DNA from 3 places in the Streptomyces sp. SID5464 genome. Region 2 is predicted to be linked to each of the others. Evidence: riboswitches for the same ligand, from Rfam matches in the RefSeq annotation. Region 2 holds a riboswitch; each other region holds the start of a gene.
What was found. A riboswitch is a leader RNA that binds a small molecule or an ion and turns the genes downstream of it on or off. The one in region 2 is predicted to bind thiamine pyrophosphate.
Positions count from the first base shown of each region.

Region 1 (3,923 bases), on a different contig from region 2:
GGCAGTTGTGGCGGCCATGCGTGTGTCCCCCTGGTTTGTCGGTGGCGTACGGGTGCGGGGTGCGCGCCCCGGCGCCGTCAGGTGCGGCTGCTCCCATGGTTCCGCACCGGCGCGGGTGCGGGCGCAGGTGGCCCATCGTTGCGCACGGGTGCGGATGCACCGGTGGCACCGTACAAGTGCGGGCGGGCCCAAGCGCCGGAACGCCCGCTCCGGTGACTCCGGTCGGCCTCCCCCCCCCGGCCGGGCACAAGCCACCCCCTGACCGGGACCTTGCGGGTCGACCGCACAGGCCCCGGCCCACACACACCGGGCGTTTGTTCAGGTCCGGCCCCGCTCGCACGGCACCGGACGGTTGTTCGGTCGTGGTCGGGTCAGACCGCGAGCGCCTGGGCGCGGCGCTTCACCTCCGTGCCGCGGTTCTCGCTCAGGGCCTGGGCCGGCGTGCCGGGCAGGCTCGGGTCGGGGGTGAAGAGCCACTCCAGCATCTCTTCGACCGTGAAGCCGTCGTCCCGCAGGAGCGTCAGGGTCCCGGACAGGCCCTTGACGACCTTGTCCCCGTCGATGAAGGCCGCGGGGACGTGCAGCGCGCGGTTCTCACCGCGGCGTACGGCGATGAGCTGGCCGTCCTTGACCAGCTGCCGCACGCGCGTCACCTCGACGCCGAGCTGTTCGGCGATGTCGGGGAGGGTGAGCCAGGCAGGGACGAGAGCATCGATCTTTGCGTCAATCTCGGTCACGGAAACCAGCCTGCCATCCCCCACTGACAGTCGGAAGTCGGGCCCGCCCACCTGGGCGGACACGCCCGCCTCGACAGCTACGCCGTCGCCGCCTTCAACGGCCTCGCCGGGTCCGCCAGCAACGCCGGATTCATCGGCGTGCCCGACTCGATCAGGCGGCGGCCCTGCGCCAGGTCCCGGGGGCGGCCCACCGCCAGCAGCGCGACCAGCCGGTCGCCGCGCAGCCAGCAGACCGTCCAGGCCGGTCCGGCCGGGTCGCCCCGCCAAAGGGTCGTGTCGGCGGCCGCGTGGTGCCCGGCGTACTGCACGAACCGTCCGAACTGCTCCGACCAGAAGTACGGCACGGGGTCGTACACCGCCGGGGTCTCCCCCGAGGCCCGGCCGACGATGTTCACGGCGACCGTGCGCGGCCCCTGGAGGGCGTTGTCCCAGTGGTGCACCAGCAGGCGCTCGCCGTACCGGCCCGAGGGGAAGGAGGCGCAGTCGCCGACCGCGTACACGTCGGGCACCGACGAACGAAGGTGCTGGTCGGCCACGATCTCGCCGTGCGTGCCCAGCTCGATCCCGGAGCCGGACAGCCAGGCCGTGGCCGGACGGGCGCCGATGCCGACGACGACCGCGCCCGCGGGCAGCCGCGAGCCGTCGTCGAGGACCACCGTTCCGGGTTCCACACGCTCCACGCGCGCGTGCGTCCGCAGCACGGCACCCGCGTCGGCGTACCAGCGGGCCATCGGCGCGGCGACCTCGGCGGGCAGCGCCCCGGCGAGGGGCCGGTCGGCGGCCTCCACGACGGTCACCGCGCAGCCCGCCTCGCGCGCGGCCGTGGCGAACTCCGCGCCGATCCAGCCCGCGCCGACGACCACGATGTCGTGCCGGCGGGCCAGCACCGGCCGCAGCCGCTCGGCGTCGTCCAGGGTGCGCAGCAGGTGCACGCCCGGCACGCCCTCCGCCCCGGGCAGCCGGATCGGTTCGGCACCGGTCGCGACGACCAGGACGTCGTACGGCACGGGCCCGTCCTCGGTGTCCAGCTCGTGGTCGCCTGGGCGCAGGCCCAGCACCTCGCAGCCGAGCCGCAGTTCGATGCCGAGGGCCTCGAAGTCGACGTCGAAGGCTGAGCCCTCGGCCTTGCCGAGCAGGACGGCCTTGGACAGGGGGGGCCGGTCGTAGGGCTGGTGCGGCTCGGCGCCGAGCACGCTCACCGTGCCGGTGAAGCCCTGCTCGCGCAGGGCGACCGCGGTCTGGACACCGGCCATGCCCGCGCCCGCCACGACCACGCGCCCCGGCGCGGACGAACCTGGTTCCTGCGTCTGCTCGCTCACCTGATCACCATAGACAACTGACATTTCGTCAGTCAGTGCTCATCCGCAGTGACCTGCTCCACAACGCTCGTCCCGCTGCCCGCCTGGGACTCCCACTCCCAGCTCTCCTCCAGCCGCACCCGCCCGTCGGGCAGTTCCACGACGGTCGACACGCAGTGCCCGGAGGAGGTGGTCCCGTCCCCCTTGAGTTGTACGTACCGGAAGTCCAGCCTGTCGCCCTCCCGGGTACCCACGAGATGTCCGCGTACGACGTCGCCGCCCGAGTACTCGGCCCAGACCTCTCCGTCCTGCTCGTGGTACGTGAACCGGGTGCGGGTCCCCACCTGGCCGGGTGCCTGGTCGGCGACCGGGGCCAGGACGAGACCGTCGAGGGATCGGGCCATGGCGGTGGCTCCCTTACTGCGGCGTACGGCATCGGGCTAGGGTGGGTGGCCAACGTAAGGCACTCGCGGGAGCCCGGACGCACCGGGCTGAGAGGGAGGCTGGCGGCCTCCGACCGTACGAACCTGATCCGGGTCATGCCGGCGAAGGGAGGGGCTGGACGCCCATGTCGCGTACGCGAACGTCAGACGTCCTCGTCGTCGGGGGCGGGATCATCGGCCTGGTCACCGCGTGGCGGGCCGCGCAGCGCGGACTCGCCACGGCCGTGGTGGACCCGGAGCCGGGCGGCGGAGCCGCACAGGTGGCGGCCGGGATGCTGGCCGCCGTCACGGAACTGCACTACGGCGAGCAGACCCTGCTCGGTCTGAACCTCGCCTCCGCCCGGCGCTATCCGGACTTCGCGGCCGAGCTCACCGAGCAGACCGGCCACGACCTCGGCTACCGCCGGTGCGGCACGCTCGCCGTGGCCCTGGACGCCGACGACCGGGCCCATCTGCGCGAACTGCACGCCTTGCAGCAGCAGTCGGGCCTGGAATCGCAGTGGCTGTCGGGGCGGGAGTGCCGTCGCCTGGAGCCGATGCTCGCGCCGGGCGTGCGCGGCGGGCTGCGGGTCGACGGGGACCACCAGATCGACCCGCGGCGGCTGGCCGGGGCGCTGGTCGCCGCGTGCGAGCGGACCGGTGTGGTCTTCCACCGGGCATGGGCGGAGCGGCTCACCGTCGTACGGGACCGGGCCACGGGTGCCGTCACGGACGACGGCACCCCGCTGGACGCCGGACAGGTCGTGCTGGCCGGGGGCAGTCTCAGCGGGCGGCTCGCGGGCGTCCCGGAGGATGTGCTGCCCCCCGTGCGGCCGGTGAAGGGGCAGGTCGTACGGCTGACCATGCCGCAGCGGCACGGGTCGTTCCTCAGCCGGACCGTGCGCGCGGTCGTGCGCGGCAGCCATGTCTACCTGGTGCCGCGCGAGAGCGGCGAGCTGGTCATCGGGGCGACCAGCGAGGAGCTGGGCTGGGACACCACCGTGACCGCGGGCGGTGTGTACGAGCTGCTGCGCGACGCGCACGAGCTGGTCCCGGGCATCACCGAGCTGCCCCTCACCGAGACCCGGGCCGGACTGCGCCCCGGCTCCCCCGACAACGCGCCGCTGCTCGGCCCGACCGGTCTCGAAGGGCTCTCGTTGGCCACCGGGCACTACCGCAACGGCGTCCTGCTCACGCCGGTCACCGGCGACGCCATGGCGCACGTCCTGACGACGGGTGAACTCCCCGAGGAAGCCCGCCCCTTCACTCCGAAGCGCTTCAGCACCGCCACCGCCCTCACGGAGCAGCCCGCATGAACATCTCCGTCAACGGGGAGCCCCGGGACGTCCGGCCCGGTACGGCTCTCGACTCCGTCGTGAAGTCCCTCACCGCCGCGCCGTCCGGCGTGGCCGCCGCCCTCAACGAAACCGTCGTCCCGCGCGCCCAGTGGCCGTCCACGCCCCTCG
Region 1 is NZ_WWIQ01000001.1:31,305-35,227, reverse strand. Features, by position in the region: gene thiE (thiamine phosphate synthase) at 1-18, opposite strand, end outside; gene GTY47_RS00175 (Rv2175c family DNA-binding protein) at 372-737, opposite strand; gene GTY47_RS00170 (FAD-dependent oxidoreductase) at 815-2,056, opposite strand; gene GTY47_RS00165 (hypothetical protein) at 2,089-2,439, opposite strand; TPP riboswitch at 2,495-2,606, shown strand; gene thiO (glycine oxidase ThiO) at 2,604-3,773, shown strand; gene thiS (sulfur carrier protein ThiS) at 3,770-3,923, shown strand, end outside.
Region 1: linked by a shared signal. The riboswitch ahead of thiO (glycine oxidase ThiO) and the one ahead of GTY47_RS30775 (thiamine ABC transporter substrate-binding protein) in region 2 are both predicted to bind thiamine pyrophosphate.

Region 2 (3,923 bases):
AGCGCGGCGGCGGCCACGGCGGGCGCGAGCGCCGGCAGCGTGACCTGCCGCCAGGCCCTCAGCGGCGACGCCCCGAGCATCCGCGCGGCCTCCTCCTGCCGCGGGTCGAGCTGCGCCCAGAGCCCGCCGACGGTCCGGACGACGACCGCGTAGTTGAAGAAGACGTGCGCGAGCAGGATCGCCCACACGGTGGTGTCCAGCCGCACGCCCCACAGCTCGTCGAGCAGTCCGCCGCGCCCGACCAGCGCCAGGAACGCCGTACCGACGACGACCGTCGGCAGCACGAACGGCACGGTCACCACGGCCCGCAGGACCTGCTTGCCGCGGAAGTCGAAGCGCGCGAAGACATACGCGCCGGGCAGCGCGACCAGCAGGGTGAGTGCCGTCGAGACGATCGCCTGCCAGGTGGTGAACCACAGCACGTGCCGGACGTCGGACTGCGCCAGCACCTCGCCGATCCGCCCGAACCGCCAGACCCCGTCGACCTTCAGGCCGCGCGCGACGATCGCGGCGACGGGGTAGGCGAAGAAGACGGCGAAGAACGCGACGGGCACGGCGATGAGCCCGAGCCGCGCCGCGCTCCCGCGCCGGTCCCTGCGGACGGTTACCTCAGTACGAGTGAGGTCCACGACTTGACCCACTGGTCACGGTTGTCGGCGATCTTCGCCGGGTCCATGGTCTCCGGGTCCTTGGCCTGCGGCCCGTACTTCACGAACTCCGGGGGGACCTGGGCGCCCTCGCGCACCGGGTACACGTACATGTTGAGCGGCATGTCCTCCTGGAACCGCTCGCTGATCAGGAAGTCGAGGAACGCCTTGCCGCCCTTGCTGTTCTTGGCGTTGCTCAGCAGCCCGGCGTACTCGACCTGCCGGAAGCAGGTGCCCTGCGCGACCCCGGTCGGTGCGGTGCTGGGCTTCGGGTCGGCGTAGACGACCTCGACGGGCGGCGAGGAGGCGTACGACACGACGAGCGGCCGGTCCCCCTTGGCCTTCTTGCCGCCGGCCGAGCCGGAGAACTCCTCGTTGTAGGCCTGTTCCCAGCCGTCGACGACCTTCGCGCCGTTGGCCTTGAGCTTCTTCCAGTACCCCTCCCAGCCGGCGTCGCCGTACTTCGCGGCGGTGCCCAGCAGGAAGCCCAGGCCGGGCGAGGAGGTCGACGCGTTCTCGGTGACCAGGAGGTTCTTGTACTGGGGCTTGACCAGGTCGTCGAAGCTGCGCGGCGGGTCGAGCTTGTGGTCGGCGAAGTACTTCTTGTCGTAGTTGACGCAGATGTCACCCGTGTCGATCGGAGTGACCCGGTGCTTGCCCTGGTCCGCCCGGTACTCCGGCGCGATCCGGTCCGAGCCCTTCGGCTCGTACGGCTGGAACAGGCCGTTGTCGAGGGCGCGGGACAGCAGCGTGTTGTCGACGCCGAAGAAGACGTCGCCCTGCGGGTTGTCCTTGGTCAGGATGGCCTTGTTCACGGCCTGCCCGGCGTCGCCGTCCTTGAGGACCCTGACCTTGTAGCCGGACTGCTTCTCGAAGGCCGCGATGACGTCCTTCGAGGCGGCCCACGAGTCGTGGCTGACGAGGGTCACGGTCTTGGAGTCGCCTGACCCCTGGCCGCCGTCGGACGACCCGCACGCGGCGAGTGTGCCGGCCATGCCGAGACCGACGACCACCGCCGTCAGCCGCTTTGTGGTGATGCTCACTGGATTCCTCCTGGAGGACCAGGAGAAGACGCGGCCCTGCCCGGGATCTCTGGGAATCCCGGGCAGGGCGCAACAGCTCGAGTGGAGACCGATCTCCCTACCCAGAATGACCTGGGCCAGGTTCGGAGGGTCTGCGGCCGTGTGCCGCACTCTCAGCGCTGTGGCGCTCCCCTGTCGGAATATGAAGGTGTCGGATATGCAGGTGCGGAGTATGCGGGTGTGCTTACGCCGGTCAGACTACCGTTCGGTGGCCGCGAGCTGACCACACGCCCCGTCGATCTCCTGACCACGGGTGTCCCGGATCGTCACCGGCACACCATGGGCCGCGATCGCCTCCACGAACGCCTTCTCGTCCTCGGGCCGCGAGGCGGTCCACTTGGAGCCGGGCGTCGGGTTGAGCGGGATCAGGTTCACGTGCACGGGCCTGCCCTTGAGCATGCGACCGAGCCGGTCACCGCGCCAGGCCTGATCGTTGATGTCCCGGATCAGCGCGTACTCGATGGACAGTCGGCGCCCGGACTTCGCCGCGTACTCGAACCCGGAGTCGAGGACCTCGCGCACCTTCCACCGCGTGTTCACGGGGACGAGGGTGTCGCGCAGCTCGTCGTCGGGGGCGTGCAGCGAGATCGCGAGGCGGCACTTGAGGCCCTCGTCCGCGAACCGGTGGATGGCCGGGACGAGACCGACCGTCGAGACCGTGATCCCGCGCTGCGAGAGCCCCAGCCCGTCGGGCTCGGGGTCGGTCAGCCGCCGGATGGCGCCGAGGACCCGGTTGTAGTTGGCGAGCGGCTCACCCATGCCCATGAACACGATGTTGCTGAGCCGCGCCGGGCCGCCCGGCACCTCGCCGTCCCTGAGCGCCCGCATACCGTCCACGATCTGGTGCACGATCTCGGCGGTGGACAGGTTCCGGTCGAGCCCCGCCTGCCCGGTCGCACAGAACGGGCAGTTCATCCCGCACCCGGCCTGCGAGCTGATGCACATCGTCACCCGGTCCGGGTAGCGCATCAGCACGGACTCGACGAGCGTCCCGTCGAACAGCCGCCACAGCGTCTTGCGCGTGGTGCCCTGGTCGGTCGACAGATGCCGCACGACGGACATCAGATCGGGAAGCAGCGCCTCCTGGAGCCGACCGCGGGAGCCGGCCGGAATGTCCGTCCACTGCTCCGGATCGTGCGCGTACCGCGCGAAGTAGTGCTGCGAGAGCTGCTTGGCACGAAACGGCTTCTCCCCGACAGCGGCAACGGCCTCCTTGCGCTCGGCAGGAGTGAGGTCGGCGAGATGCCGCGGCGGCTTCTTGGCTCCGCGCGGGGCGACGAAAGTGAGTTCTCCGGGCTTAGGCATGGCTCAACCAGTGTCGCAGATCGATTTGGGTGACCTGCGACCGCTGCCCTTCGCCTGCCCTCAGCCGACTACCCCGCGTGCTCCAGCCGGTCCTTGAGGAGCTGCTCGTTGCGGGGCAGTTCCTTGCGGACCTGGGGGCGTACGACGAGCGGGACGAGGACCTTGCCGACGCCGTGGCCCTCGAAGTCGATCTCGATCGTCACGTGGGAGCGCTGCCCCTCGTCGAACGGCTCGACCTCGCCGTGCACCCGTGCCCGGACAGGGCCGTCGACACCTCGCATACCCCAGCTGTGCGGCGGGTCGTACTCCGTGACCTCCATGGTCATCGGCATGATCCGGCGGCCGACGTGCCGGGTGACCCGCATCCGGGAGCCGACGCCGAACGGCCCCTCGTCAAGTCGTTCCGCGGACACGGCGCTCAGCTGCCACTCCGGCAGCCGCGGGGCGTCCATGAGGTAGTCGTACACATCTTCGGGACGCCGGTCGACATCGATGCTCTGTCGAATACTGGACATGTTGCTCCCCTTTGCGACGTACACCTGAATCGTCCCACTTGGTGACGTCGCAGGCACCCCGCACAACGACAGCGAGCCCCCGCCGACATCGGACGGGAGCTCGCCGTAAAGGCTGCGGAAGCCGCAACAGAAGCCGCAAGGGCCGTGAAAGCCGTAATCGCCTCAGCCCGACCCCACGAAGAGCACGAGCAACAGCCACACCACCGGAGCCGTCGGCAGCAGCGAGTCCAGCCGGTCCATGATGCCGCCGTGCCCGGGCAGCAGCGTGCCCATGTCCTTGATGCCGAGGTCCCGCTTGATCATGGACTCGCCGAGGTCCCCCAGCGTGGCGCTGACCGCGACCGCGAGGCCGAGCACCAGGCCCTGCCACCAGG
Region 2 is NZ_WWIQ01000061.1:61,297-65,219, forward strand. Features, by position in the region: gene GTY47_RS30770 (iron ABC transporter permease) at 1-629, opposite strand, end outside; gene GTY47_RS30775 (thiamine ABC transporter substrate-binding protein) at 605-1,642, opposite strand; TPP riboswitch at 1,767-1,873, opposite strand; gene rlmN (23S rRNA (adenine(2503)-C(2))-methyltransferase RlmN) at 1,928-3,034, opposite strand; gene GTY47_RS30785 (SRPBCC family protein) at 3,103-3,549, opposite strand; gene GTY47_RS30790 (phosphatidate cytidylyltransferase) at 3,712-3,923, opposite strand, start outside.

Region 3 (3,923 bases), on a different contig from region 2:
CACGCCGGTCAGCCGCATCCCGCATCTCGGCTACGACCGCCCGGGTTTCACCAGCCCGGACGACGGCGACCGCGGCTCGCGGCCGAGCTTCAGCAGCCCGGACTACACGAGCCCGGACTTCGGAGGGCCGGAACACCAGCCGGAGTAGCCGTCGGGCAGTGCCCCGGACCGGGCCTCTCCCGCGGGCCAGGGGACCAGGGACCACCGGTCCCCGGCCCTCGGCCTGTGTGCGGGCGGATCATTCCGCGATGGGCAGGTACACGCGGTTCCCGCTCGCCGCGAACTCCTTCGACTTCTGGGCCATGCCGTCCTCGATCTCGGCCTTGGTGCCGCCGTGTTCACGGCGGATGTCCTGCGAGATCTTCATGCTGCAGAACTTGGGACCGCACATCGAGCAGAAGTGAGCCGTCTTGGCGGGCTCCGCCGGCAGGGTCTCGTCGTGGAACTCCCGTGCCGTGTCCGGGTCGAGGGCGAGATTGAACTGGTCCTCCCACCGGAACTCGAAACGGGCGTCGGACAGCGCGTCGTCCCACTCCTGGGCGCCCGGGTGTCCCTTGGCGAGATCCGCTGCGTGGGCGGCGATCTTGTAGGTGATGACGCCGGTCTTGACGTCGTCTCGGTTCGGCAGGCCCAAGTGCTCCTTGGGCGTGACGTAACACAGCATGGCCGTGCCCCACCAGGCGATCATCGCGGCGCCGATGCCGGAGGTGATGTGGTCGTACGCCGGCGCGACGTCCGTGGTCAGCGGGCCGAGCGTATAGAACGGAGCTTCATCGCAGATCTCCTGCTGAAGGTCGATGTTCTCCTTGATCTTGTGCATCGGGACGTGGCCCGGGCCTTCGATCATGGTCTGTACGTTGAAACGCTTCGCGATCCGGTTGAGTTCCCCGAGAGTCCGGAGTTCCGCGAACTGCGCCTCGTCGTTGGCGTCCGCGATCGAGCCCGGCCGCAGACCGTCTCCGAGAGAGTATGTGACGTCGTACGCGGCGAGGATCTCGCAGAGTTCCTCGAAGTTCTCGTACAGGAACGACTCCTTGTGGTGCGCGAGGCACCAGGCGGCCATGATCGAGCCACCGCGCGAGACGATGCCGGTCTTGCGGTTGGCCGTCAGCGGCACGTACGGCAGGCGCACGCCCGCGTGGACCGTCATGTAGTCCACGCCCTGCTCGGCCTGTTCGATGACCGTGTCCTTGTAGATGTCCCAGGTCAGTTCCTCGGCCTTGCCGTCGACCTTCTCCAGGGCCTGGTAGAGCGGCACGGTGCCGATGGGCACGGGGGAGTTGCGCAGCACCCACTCGCGCGTGGTGTGGATGTTGCGGCCGGTGGACAGGTCCATGACCGTGTCGGCGCCCCAGCGGGTCGCCCAGGTCATCTTCTCGACCTCCTCCTCGATGGAGGACGTCACCGCCGAGTTGCCGATGTTGGCGTTGACCTTCACCAGGAACCGCTTGCCGATGATCATCGGCTCGATCTCCGGGTGGTTGACGTTGGCCGGCAGCACCGCCCGGCCGGCCGCGATCTCGTCGCGGACCACCTCGGGCGAGACGTTCTCCCGAATGGCCACGTACTCCATCTCGGGCGTGATCTCGCCGCGGCGGGCGTACGCGAGCTGCGTGACCGCCTTGCCGTCCCTGCTGCGGCGCGGTTGGCGCGGCCGACCGGGGAAGACGGCGTCGAGGTTGCGGAGGCCACCGCGTGGCGAGGTGTGCTTGATGCCGTCGTCCTCGGGTCGGACGGGCCGGCCGGCGTACTCCTCGGTGTCGCCACGGGCGATGATCCAGTTCTCGCGCAGTGGCGACAGGCCCCTGCGGACGTCCGTGTCGACGAGCGGATCGGTGTACGGGCCCGACGTGTCGTACAGCGTGACCGACTGGCCGTTGGTGAGATGCACCTGTCGGACCGGCACCCGCAGGTCGGGGCGGCTGCCCTCGACGTACGCCTTGTGCCAGCCGATGGACTTCCCGGCCTCCTCGGACTGTTCGTCCTGAACGGAGGCAGGCGTGCGTGCGTCCTTGTTGGTCATGAGACCTACTCCCTACGCCGGCATTACCCGGTAACAGGTTCGGCGGTCGACGCAGCGGCTTCCGTCTGCCGACGTTCCGTGTGAAACATCACTCGACTTCGGTGATGTTTCATGTGAAACATCGCTGGGACGGAGGTCAGCGCCCTCTCAGCCCGGTGCTCCGAGCTCCCGCGTGTACAAAAGGTGCCTCCACGCTAGCGGCAATTCTGGCGCGGTGAACAGAGGGCCCCCCTCGTTCTTGCGATGATCGGTCGGTGACCACGACGCAGCGTCCTCCTTACCCACCGCCCGAACCGCCCCGCGGGTCCGGCGCCGGCAACGGCAACGGCCGTGGGCGCGAGCACGATTTCGCCGCCGGGGGCGGGTTCGGGCCTGCCCGGGGGCAGACGCAGGGGCACAGGCCAGGTCCCGGCAGCGGGCAGGGTGCCGGTGCGGCCGGTCCGGCCGGTACGTATGGGGCCGGCTCCGGCAGCTGGCACGATTCCGGCCCCGGCCCCAGGGAAAGCGACCGACCCGGCGGAGGCAACGGGTACGGGCACGAGCACGGACAAGGCGACAGGCCCGGCGGAGGCCACGGGCGCGGCGGAGACGACGGGTACGGCGAAGGCCACGGCCCCGGCGGCGGCCATGGGCACGGTGGGCGCAACGGCCACGGCGGCGGCGACGGGCACGGTCACGGAAACGGACCCGGCTCCGCCCCGGGCGGCGGGCACGGGCACAGTCACAGCCACGGCCCTGCCACGCCGGTCTCGATGCACCTGCGCAAGGTCATCGCGGCGGTCCTGATCCCGTTCGCCGCTGCCGTGCTGGTCGGTCTCGCCGTGCTGTGGCCGGGCGGGGCCCCGCCGCACGAGCGCACCGGCGTCGGCTTCGACCGGCAGACGCAGCAGGCCTCGGTCACCAAGGTCGTGGCGGTGAGCTGCAAGGAGGCCGGCGCCTCGGGCGTCCCGCCGACCGGCGACACCTCCACCGCCGAGGGTTCCTCCGCTGTGCAGCAGGAGAAGGGGACCTGCAAGCGGGCGACGATCCGGGTCGACAGCGGCAAGGACAAGGGCCGTACCTTCACCGAGATCGTCCAGCCGGACCAGTCCCGCCAGTTGCACGAGGGCCAGAAGGTCGTGGTCGCCTACGAGCCCTCCGCGCCGAAGGACCTCCAGTACTCGGTCACCGACATCAACCGCCGCCTGCCCATGGCGCTGCTCGCCGGCATCTTCGCCCTCGCCGTCGTGGTCGTCGGGCGACTGCGGGGTGTCATGGCCCTGGTCGCACTGGCCATCAGCTTCCTGGTGCTGAACTTCTTCATCCTGCCCGCGATCCTTCAGGGCTCGAACCCGCTGCTCGTGGCGGTGGTGGGCGCGAGCGCCATCATGCTCATCGCCCTGTATCTGTGTCACGGCCTGTCCGCCCGGACCTCCGTGGCGGTGCTCGGCACCCTCGTCTCGCTGCTGCTGATCGGCGTTCTCGGCTCGCTGTTCATCGACTGGGCCGCGCTCACCGGCAACACCGACGACAACACCGGTCTGATCCACGGGCTCTACCCGACGATCGACATGAGTGGTCTGCTGCTCGCCGGCGTCATCATCGGATCGCTCGGCGTGCTCGACGACGTGACGGTCACACAGACGTCGGCGGTGTGGGAGCTGCACGAGGCCAACCCGTCCATGGGCTGGCGGGGCCTGTACCGCGCGGGGATCCGGATCGGCCGCGACCACATCGCCTCGGTCGTCAACACGCTCGTCCTCGCGTACGCGGGTGCCGCGCTGCCGCTGCTCCTGCTGTTCTCCATCGCGCAGAGCGGTGTCGGGACGGTCGCCAACAGCGAGCTGGTCGCGGAGGAGATCGTGCGCACGCTGGTCGGTTCGATCGGCCTGGTCGCCTCGGTGCCGGTCACCACGGCGCT
Region 3 is NZ_WWIQ01000022.1:546,606-550,528, reverse strand. Features, by position in the region: gene GTY47_RS18070 (membrane protein) at 1-148, shown strand, start outside; gene thiC (phosphomethylpyrimidine synthase ThiC) at 239-2,023, opposite strand; TPP riboswitch at 2,016-2,205, opposite strand; gene GTY47_RS18060 (YibE/F family protein) at 2,278-3,923, shown strand, end outside.
Region 3: linked by a shared signal. The riboswitch ahead of thiC (phosphomethylpyrimidine synthase ThiC) and the one ahead of GTY47_RS30775 (thiamine ABC transporter substrate-binding protein) in region 2 are both predicted to bind thiamine pyrophosphate.